Regions from separate parts of the Rhizobium sp. Root149 genome, predicted to be linked through region 2. Evidence: riboswitches for the same ligand, from Rfam matches in the RefSeq annotation. Region 2 holds a riboswitch; each other region holds the start of a gene.
The links. A riboswitch is a leader RNA that binds a small molecule or an ion and turns the genes downstream of it on or off. The one in region 2 is predicted to bind cobalamin.
Positions count from the first base shown of each region.

Region 1: it holds a riboswitch for cobalamin, as region 2 does, so the genes downstream of both, ASD54_RS20265 (energy-coupling factor ABC transporter permease) here and ASD54_RS03870 ((2Fe-2S) ferredoxin domain-containing protein) in region 2, are expected to answer to the same signal.
Region 3: it holds a riboswitch for cobalamin, as region 2 does, so the genes downstream of both, ASD54_RS19690 (DUF1636 domain-containing protein) here and ASD54_RS03870 ((2Fe-2S) ferredoxin domain-containing protein) in region 2, are expected to answer to the same signal.

Region 1 covers NZ_LMGD01000023.1:86,554-89,794, forward strand. The annotation lists gene ASD54_RS20260 (histidine kinase dimerization/phospho-acceptor domain-containing protein) at 1-1,250, shown strand, start outside; cobalamin riboswitch at 1,317-1,524, shown strand; gene ASD54_RS20265 (energy-coupling factor ABC transporter permease) at 1,575-2,255, shown strand; gene ASD54_RS20270 (aldo/keto reductase) at 2,309-3,196, opposite strand.
Region 2 covers NZ_LMGD01000002.1:43,448-46,688, forward strand. The annotation lists gene ASD54_RS03865 (ABC transporter substrate-binding protein) at 1-1,278, opposite strand, end outside; gene ASD54_RS03870 ((2Fe-2S) ferredoxin domain-containing protein) at 1,300-2,094, opposite strand; cobalamin riboswitch at 2,196-2,387, opposite strand; gene ASD54_RS03875 (LysR substrate-binding domain-containing protein) at 3,151-3,241, opposite strand, start outside.
Region 3 covers NZ_LMGD01000022.1:308,540-311,780, reverse strand. The annotation lists gene cobN (cobaltochelatase subunit CobN) at 1-81, opposite strand, end outside; gene cobW (cobalamin biosynthesis protein CobW) at 81-1,118, opposite strand; gene ASD54_RS19690 (DUF1636 domain-containing protein) at 1,115-1,546, opposite strand; cobalamin riboswitch at 1,644-1,871, opposite strand; gene cobO (cob(I)yrinic acid a,c-diamide adenosyltransferase) at 1,981-2,595, shown strand; gene ASD54_RS19680 (cobyric acid synthase) at 2,595-3,241, shown strand, end outside.

The DNA.
Region 1 (3,241 bases), on a different contig from region 2:
TTTCTGTCATGCAGGAGGAAATGGGCGAGGTTTTCGACAGCGCTCTTCAGGAGACAGCAGAACGCCTGGCACCTCTGGTCATTGATGACCTTTACACTCGAGAGGATACCAGCGCTCCCCGGAAGCTGACGGCGTTGCGCGAAAACGTGCCAGATGAGTATTTGACCTATCAGGTTCGGGATGGCTCCGGTCGCGTGCTGCTGCATTCGCATAATGTCAGTGCCGATCCTTACGAAGCGCCGCTGGTGGAAGGCTTCTGGAGTGGCGGCGAAAAACGCATATTCACGGTTGCTGCCGTCAGTGGCAGCATCTTCGTACAAGTCGCAGATTCGCTGGAGCATCGGCGGGAGGCCTCAATTGAGGGCGGTACGGCACTGCTGCTGCCGCTTCTCCTGCTCCTGCCGGCGAGTCTGATTGCCGTCAGTTGGTTCGTGCGCCGAAACGTCAGCGAGGTGGATCGTTTGAAGCGCGTTATCGGCCTGCGCGACAGCGGGAATCTTGCACCCATCGATCTCAAGGATCTGCCTATCGAACTCGAACCGATCCAGCAATCCGTCAACCTTCTGATCAAGCGGGTGGACGATGCGCTGGAAGCAGAACGTTCCTTGACCGCCAACAGTGCTCACGAATTGCGGACACCCATTGCAGGTGCACTTGCACAAAGCCAGCTCCTGCTTTCCGAGCTTGAGGATGGACAGACCCGGGATCGCGCCAGGCAGGTTGACGCAGCACTCAGGAAGCTCTCCGTGCTGACGGAAAAGTTGTTGCAGCTTGCGCGAGCCGATGCGGGCATCGGTAAGTCTGCGGTTCGTTCGGACCTGTCGACGATCCTTGACGTCGTTATGGAAGAATTCTTGCGCAACAGCCAGAGTGGCTCGGTTCTTCATTATCATCGTCCGGAGAGAATGGTCCTTTCTCGCGAGGTAGATCCGGACGCCTTTGCCATTGCTGCCCGTAATCTGGTCGAAAATGCTCTCGCCTACCGCTTGCCTGACACGCATGTCGACGTGCACCTGAAGCCGGATGGCCTGCGCGTATCGAACCTCACGTCGCCCAAGACCTTGCTTCCTCCGGAAAAGCTGCGACAGCGCTTCGTGCGCGGCCATTCCCTTCATCCCGGCTCGGGTCTGGGGCTCGCCATCGTGGAACGGCTGGCGACCCAGATGGGCGCGCAACTGGAACTGACGGCCACGCCGCTGGCGCCCGACCAGTCTCGTTTCGATGCGAGCATCGTATTTCCTGACCCGTGATTCTGTCTCACAGTTGTTTTCTCGTGAAATCGCCGTGAACGGGATTGCGCTGCGCTCAAAAACAGTCTTAGGCTTCCCGATGATGGTCTCGGTTGCCCATAAAGCAACCGGTGAAAAGGGAATGTGGTGATGCAACGCAAGTTGCCAATGCCACGGCTGCCCCCGCAACTGTAGGCGAGGAGCGACATCCGTTATCCACTGGCGTCAGGGCCGGGAAGGGGGATGAAGCTGCGAATCGCAAGCCAGGAGACCTGCCATCAGAGGCGGACATTCGTCCGATTATGACACACCAATCGACCGCGCGGTGGGCGCGGGGAGGCAGATATGCATATTGAACCGGGCGTCGTTGACGGCGCAAAAATCGTGCTCAGCTACGCGACAGCATTGGCCGCGCTGGGGCTGACAGCCAAAATGGCAACAGACAGTGTTCGTCGGGATGGTGGTGTCGCGTCGCTCGCGTTGCGAAGTGCCATTACGACCGTTCTCGTCTTCGGCTTTTTCGAGGTCTTGCCGCATCATCCGGTCGGCGTTTCCGAAGTTCACCTCATTCTTGGGTCGACCCTGTTCCTGATGTTCGGCGCAGGTGCTGCGTCCATCGGGCTTGCCGCCGGCCTCCTCATCCAGGGCCTGTTCTTCTCGCCGTTCGATCTTCCTCAGTATGGCATGAACGTAACGACCTTGCTCGTTCCGCTTTGGGCCATCAGCCAGCTCGCGGCCAAGCTTATTCCGGCCCGCACGGCCTATGTTGATGTGACCTATCGCCAGGCATTTACACTGTCTACCGCCTATCAGGGTGGTATTGTTGCCTGGGTGGCCTTCTGGGCGCTCTATGGCCACGGGTTCACGGTCGAAAATCTCGTGAGCATCGGAAGTTTCGGCGTGGCCTATATGAGCGTTATCCTCATTGAGCCGTTGGTCGATCTGGCCGTGCTTGCAGCGGCTAAATCCTTGCGCAAATACAGCCAGGGCCCGATTTTCAGCCGTCGACTGCATCAGGCAGCCTGACACTGTGATCTCTAAGCCGGCGGCCTGATTGCAGGCCGCCGATTGCCGAGACGTTATGGAACGTCCCGGCCTTCTGCCGTGGAATAGAGTTCGAACCAGTCTTCCCGCGAAAGCTTGACTTTCATCGCATCGCCAATCTGTCGAATACGTGCAACATTGTTTGTACCCATGACGGGCAGAATATGGGCCGGATGTGCGAGTAGCCAGGCGACGGCAATGGCTGTGCGATCTACACCTTGTTCGGCTGCGATGCGATCCAGCGTCCTGCCAAGGTCAGTGTCATCTGAAAAAAGGCGGCCACCACCCAGAGGTGACCATGCCATTGCCCGGACCTTGTCTCGTGTCATCGAGCTCAGATCACCATTCGTGAACGGGTCCCGCGCCAAAAGGCTCAGTTCGATCTGGTTGACCACGAGTTTCGTCTGCATGCACGACTGCAGCGCCGCGAGATCCCAGGGGCGGAAATTCGAAACGCCGACGGCTCTGACCTTGCCGGATGACACGGCGGCATCGAGAGCGCCGCCGGTTTCCGTAAAATCCATGAAAGGATCGGGGCGGTGGATCAGCAAAAGATCGATGTAATCTGTGCCCAGGAGACGTAGAGATCTGTCGATCGACGCGCTGATGTGCTGTGCCGAGGTATTATAATGCTTCAGCCGTGCCCCGGCGTAGTCTCCCGTGGGTGCAACTATGCCGCATTTGGTAACAATTTCGATCTTGTCTCGAAGTCCGGCGCCTTTCAATGCTCTGCCGAAATGCTCTTCAACGGTATAGCCGCCATAGATATCCGCATGATCCATGGTGGTAATACCCTGTTCAAGGCATGCTTCCACTTTGGCAATGATATTGCCCGCGGACACATCCTGATCATCGGCTAGCCGCCACATGCCATAGACGATCCGTGAGAGATCCAATCCGGCCTGAATTTCAACGCGCTGCATCTGCTTCCTTTCTCGCCAAATCGCGGGCTGCAGCCCGCCGCTGCC
Region 2 (3,241 bases):
TGCATATTTGGTATAGTTGAGCGAGGCACCGCTTCGCAGCATCGAGTTCAGGAAAAAGGCCGGATCGCCGCTGGGGGCGGTGTGTTGGGCCCAGAGCGCGATGTCGAAATTGCCGCTGGCCGCCGCCTCTGCAATATTGTCCACGATCTGTGTGTCGAGCCCGATGCCGATCCGGGAAAGCTGTGCCTTGACGACCGGCAGCATGGTGACCAGATCCGGCCGTTGCGGATAGGTGATCGCGAGAAGCTTCAGAGCCTTGCCGTCCTTGGTACGCATGCCGTCGGTGCCCTTTGTCCAGCCCGCAGTATCCAGGATCGCGGCAGCCCTGGCAGCATCTGTCGGCCGGGCTTGGCTGCCGGCAAACGGAAAATAAGGAGCATAGGCGCCGGTTGCCGGTGTTCCGCCATTGATGGCAGCGGCCAGTTCCTTGCGATCGAAGGCGAGGTCGATGGCCTGGCGCACGGATTTGTCCTGAACCACCGGCCTTGTCGTGTTCAGAAAGGCAAAATACTGGTACCCGACCGCGAAGGATTTGACTGTCAGGGACGGATCACGCGTCAGTCGGGCGGCAACTTCGGAGGGGAGACCAAAGGCCAGATCCAACTCCCCGGATTGAAAGGCCAGCGCCATGGTTTGCGCATCGCCGAACCGTTTCAGTGTCAACGGTCTGCGCTGGTCCGCCCCTTCAAAATGGGCATTCGGCTTCAATTCGATCGCCGCATCGACCTTGAAATCCGCGATTTCGTAGGGGCCGGTAAAGATCGTCTTGCCGTCCTCGGCTGCCGGCTTGTAGGCAATCAGCGGCCATTCGGCAAACAGGGCCTGGATGAGAGGAACCGGCTTTTCCGTCGATACCCTGAGGGTGAGGTCGTCTGCTGCTGCAAACGTCAGTTTCCCGCCTGTCGCCAATGCTGCCTTGTTGTTGGCAAAGGTGCGCTCGAAACCGGCCGCCAAAGCTGCGGCTGTCACGGGCGTGCCATCAGAGAATGCGCGCCCTGCCTTCAAGGTGATCGTCCAGGTGAGGTCGCCCGTGCGTTCGGCCTTTTCGGCCAGTTCCGGTACAAGTTTGCCTTGCCTGTCGACGGTAAACAGGTTTTCGCCAACCCCGTGGCTGGTGAGCGCCCAGCCATTTGATCCCTTGGCCGGGTCAACGCCACTGGTGATGAAGGTTGCGCCGATGCGCAAAGGCTCAGTCGCTGCTGCGGGCCACGCGACGGCCACAAGGGCTGCGGTGGCGATCAGCGCGCTGCTGAGGCGCTGGCGGAGCGGAATGGGCATAATGACCTCTCGTCTCGTTGATTATGGATTCGGGAATCTTGGTGTTTGCAGCGGCCGCAGCCGCTGCTTGCGTCCGGTCGGGTGATAGGCGAAATCCTCCACGACCGTTCCGCCCAACAGGTGCTCGGTGATGATGCGGTCGACGGCCGCCTCGGTGACGCCGCCGTAATAGGTGCCCTCGGGAAAGACCTGGACGACAGGGGCAAGATTGCAGGGGCCGAGGCAGGTGGATTTCGCGGTCATGGTGCCTTCGCCCGTTGTCCGCAGCTTCAGGCGCTGCTGCTCGTTGCGCAGATGGCACCAGATGGCGTCGGCACCTGCGCCATTGCAGGGACCGCCCTGGCAGACCAGGACCCGGCGTTTCTGGTCCGGCACAAGCGAACCTTCGGCGAGGGATTTCTGATCAACGGCAAGCTCGATGGGTTTGGCTGAAGCGACTAGATCGGCGAGCAGCGCTGCCATGGCCGGACTTGCCGCGATGTGAGCGGTGAGTGCTATCTCCGGCCATGGCCGGTGGTCCTCGTTTCGCCAGCGGCGGACCACCTTTTGCAGCCAGGTGGGAAAGCTGGGCTCCATGGGCAGAACAAGCGGGGCAATGCTGACATGGGAACAGCCCTCGCCGACCAGCGCCAGCAGCGCTTCCTTGAGAGACGGAGTGCCTTGTTCGATGAAGGCGTAACGCACGACGGCATCAGGCCGGTGTTCGGCCATGACGCCCGTAAGGCGTGCCATGTCAGCGTGAGGGGCCGCAGCAAAAGCGGATTTCGCGATGAGAAGAACGGCGCGCCGCTCGTCTGGTCCTGTCTTAGTCGTCACTGCGTGCCTCGCGCGTGAGCGGTCGAGGCTAGCAACGAAATGACGACGCGCGCGAACCCCTTGGTACGCGAACGAGCCATTCCGGCGGCAGACCCCGACCGCGGAATTCTATCTTGTCAGGCAGGTCTCCTGGCTCACGGGTCTATGCCTTCCCCTGTCTTCCCAACCTTTTCAGGTCAGTGACGTTTTCGGGGACGGCTCGCCGTTTACAGTTGCGGGACAGCTCCGGCGTCGCACCGGATTCCCTCTTAGCTTCCACCAGTGATGGAAGAACCTTGACCTGACGATGTCTACATGATGGCGGCCTGCTGTCAATCGACAGGAGGCAATGGTTCCACTAGGAGCCGCTACCACTCTCATTTGCCTTCTCATCGACATTTTTGTTGATATGTAATAACGTTACATAATGGATGTCAATCGTTGTCACTATGGTAAGGGGCGCTTGATGATCCTCAAAGCAAATGGTGCTTACTAACTTGAAGTGGTCCACGTCGAAGGATCCGGGAGAACGCGTAATGAGACCGGTATTGCCAAGTTGCTCGATGCCAGGTTGGCTTTATCGATGCACCACGAAATTGCTGATCTTTTTCAATAGTTTAAAGGAGTTTTCTTTTCTGTGCGAGATCGTCGCATAAGCGGTCCGGGCATATAAACTCTCTGCCCTGAGTACAGCCGATCTTGAAGACTTGATTGCCCAGCAGAATATCATCAGCAGCTGGAAAACTGCGCGACTGCGATCAATCGCTTTGGTCGCTAATTTGCCACCTGTATACGCCGGGACCGGTCCAAACCGAAAGACAATTGGCATATGGATGTGGTCGTCATTGCGATTGGCGAAGAGAATTTCCGGCCCTGGCGTGCGATAGATGCTGACCTTGATGTTTTCGACACTCTGGTTCAGCAGCTTCGCAACATCAGGGCAAGGTCAGTCAGAAGCCTTGCCAGTGTAAGGCCGAGTGAAGCCTCTGTGCCGTCATCGCTGTCACGGCCACTTTTATGGCGAAGACGATAGTCCTGATTGTATCAAAGCCATCAAATTAGCAGCGCTAGCGCCAATCATTGAAATATCGACAGCTTCATCACCTCATCGACAAAGTCGGCAACGATGCGCGAAGGATAGCGGTTCGGCGGCAGTACCAGCAGGGTG
Region 3 (3,241 bases), on a different contig from region 2:
CACATCCCCCGGCGTCTGGTTCAGATCGACCGGCTCGATCAGATCGTCGAGCGAAGAGGATGTGGTGGCGAGTATATGCATCAGGCGGCCAGCAGCTTCCCGATCTTTTCGGCGTCGATGCCCTTTTCGCCGATCACGACGAGGCGGGAACGGCGGGTTTCACCGGTGTTCCATGGGCGGTCGAAATAGTGGTTCACGCGCGGGCCAACGGCCTGCACCAGAAGGCGCATTGGCTTGCCGGAGACTTCCACATAACCCTTGATGCGCAGCACCTTTTCGGCATCGGTTACATCGGCAATGCGCTTGCTGAGTTCTTCCGGGCTGGCAATGGCCGGGATATCCAGCACAAAGCTGTCGAAATCGTCGTGCTCGTGGTCCAGCTCGTCATCGTGATGCGTCTTGCGGTTTTCGATATCGTCTTCAACCGCCAGACCAAGGCCGATGAAAATTGCGGGATCGATCTCGCCATTCTGCGAATTCACGATGCGTACGGCGCGCGGCAGGTGGTCCTCCACATGGGTGCGGGCCTTTTCGAGATCCGCTTCGTTGAGCAGGTCGGACTTGGTGAGGATCACGAGATCGGCGCAGGCGATCTGGTCTTCGAAGACTTCTTCCACGGGGTCGTCATGGTCAAGCGACTGGTCTTCGGCGCGCTGGGCGGCAAGGGCTTCCATGTCGTCGGCAACGCGACCTTCGGCCAGCGCCAGACCATCGACCACGGCCACGACGCCATCCACCGTCACGCGGCTTTTCACGCCCGGCCACTGGAAGGCCTGAACGAGCGGCTTCGGCAGAGCAAGGCCCGAGGTCTCGATCAGAATGTGATCGACCTTCGGCTCCATGGCGAGGATCTTGTCGATGGCTGGCACGAAATCATCCGCCACGGTGCAGCAGATGCAGCCATTGGCCAGCTCGATGATGTTGTCTTCCGGGCAGTTTTCGATGCCGCAGCTCTTCAGGATTTCGCCATCAATGCCGACATCGCCGAATTCGTTGACGATCACGGCCAGGCGCTTGCCCTTGATGTTTTCCAGCGCGTGACGCAGCAGCGTGGTTTTTCCGGCCCCTAGAAAGCCGGTGACAACGGTGCAGGGCACGCGGGCGAGCGAATTGGTCATGAAGTCTGTCCTTCGACGTTCGGGAGAATTGGGTTGAGCGGCGGAATGCGGGCAATCATGCCGCGCTTGAGGCTTTCGGGGCGACCCTTCCACGGCATCAGTCCATCGGTGGAACCGGCCAGTAGGCGAGCACCTTCCAGAAGATCGTTTGCCGCATCGGTGCCGAGATCGCCGAACACATAGGACCAGCCATCGGCACTCTGAATGCTGGCGCTCAAGGCGCGCTTGCAATTGGCAAGGCAAGCAACCGAGCGGATTTCCACACCCTCAGCTGCCAGCGCCATGGCGCGTTCCGCCAGCAGGGCCCCATCGCGCGGCGCATCGGCGGCTTCCTGTCCGCTGCGGCATGTTTCGCAGACATGGATCACCACATCAGCAACCTCACGTGCTGCGGCATCCTGTCTGTCTGGTCGTGTCGAGAGATCCAAGAATCCACCCCAAATCATTGTTACAATGGGGCGCGTCCATGTCAGGCTTCTCACCTCACATGGTCTGATACATCCTTGCCCGGAGCACCCCGCCCGGCGGATTTCATGCATAAACGGCAGGTCTCCTGGCTCGCGACCATCGTGCCTGCGCCGCCTTCCCGAAGATATCTTCAGTGGCTTTATGCGCCGGACGCTCCATCCTTCATCCAAAGGTGGAAGGCCGCTTACAGTTGCGGGGGCAGCCGTGGTTTAGGCGAAATTCCGCACCACGTTCCCTCTTAGCTTTTCCCGTTGCCGGGAAAAGACCGTTCACAGAGGTTCACTATGCCCTTGCGTGAGTGGCTGTCAATGGTGATCACGGCAGGGGGCGATTGCCGCACGGATCGTTTTGACTATAGTCCGCCGCTCCATCGACAGGATGCAAGGAGAGGCCGGTGAAGGAGATCGACGAAAGCGAAGCGGAACGTCATCGCCGCAAGATGGCTAATCGCAAGGCGGTTCAGGATGCGGAAGTGGCCTCCAAGACCATCGAGAAGGGTCTGCTGATCGTCAACACGGGTCCGGGCAAGGGTAAATCGACAGCGGCTTTCGGGTTGGCATTGCGCATGCTGGGCCATAGGCGAAAGGTTGCCGTCGTGCAATTTATCAAGGGTGCCTGGGACACTGGCGAGCGGGTGGCGCTGGAAGCTTTCGGTGATCGCGTTATCTGGCACACTATGGGCGAAGGGTTCACCTGGGATACGCAGGACCTGAAGCGGGATGTCGCCGCCGCCGAGCGTGCCTGGGAGAAGGCCAAGGAGATGATGGCGCTGCCGGATGTGGGGCTTCTGATCCTCGATGAGCTGAATATCGCGCTACGCTACGATTACCTCGATCTTGAAATGGTCATCGCGGATTTGACCGCCCGCAGGCCGGACCTGCACGTCATTGTCACGGGTCGTAACGCCAAGGCCGCCTTGATCGAGGCCGCCGATATGGTGACGGAAATGACGCTGGTGAAGCACCACTTCAAGTCGGGTGTGAAGGCGCAGGCCGGGATAGAGTTCTGATGGTAAAGCCGCCCGCCAAGGCATTGATGTTTCAGGGAACGGGATCGGATGTCGGCAAGTCGCTTGTCGTGGCGGGTCTCGCCCGTGCCTTTACGCTGCGCGGGCTGAAGGTCCTGCCATTCAAGCCACAGAACATGTCGAACAATGCGGCCGTGACCACCGATGGCGGGGAGATTGGTCGGGCGCAGGCGCTACAGGCGCGTGCGGCTCGCGCTCCCCTTTCAGTGCACATGAACCCGGTTCTCCTGAAGCCGCAAAGCGAGGTGGGTGCGCAGATTGTCGTGCAGGGCAAGGTGCGCGGCAATGCCAAGGCTGCCGAATATCAGCAGATCAAGGCGGGGCTGATGCCAGCTGTTCTGGAAAGCTTCGAGCACCTGAAGGCTCAAGCCGATCTGGTGCTGGTGGAAGGGGCAGGCAGTGCGTCCGAAGTCAATCTACGCCGCAACGACATCGCCAATATGGGCTTTGCCCGCGTTGCAAATGTGCCTGTCGTGCTGATCGGCGATATCGATCGCGGTGGTGTCATCGCCAGCCTCGCAGGCACGAAAACGGTGGTGGACGTTGAAGATGCGGCCATGATCCACGGTTTCATCGTCAATCGCTTCCGTGGTGACCCGAGCTTGTTCGATGAAGGCATGCGGATGAT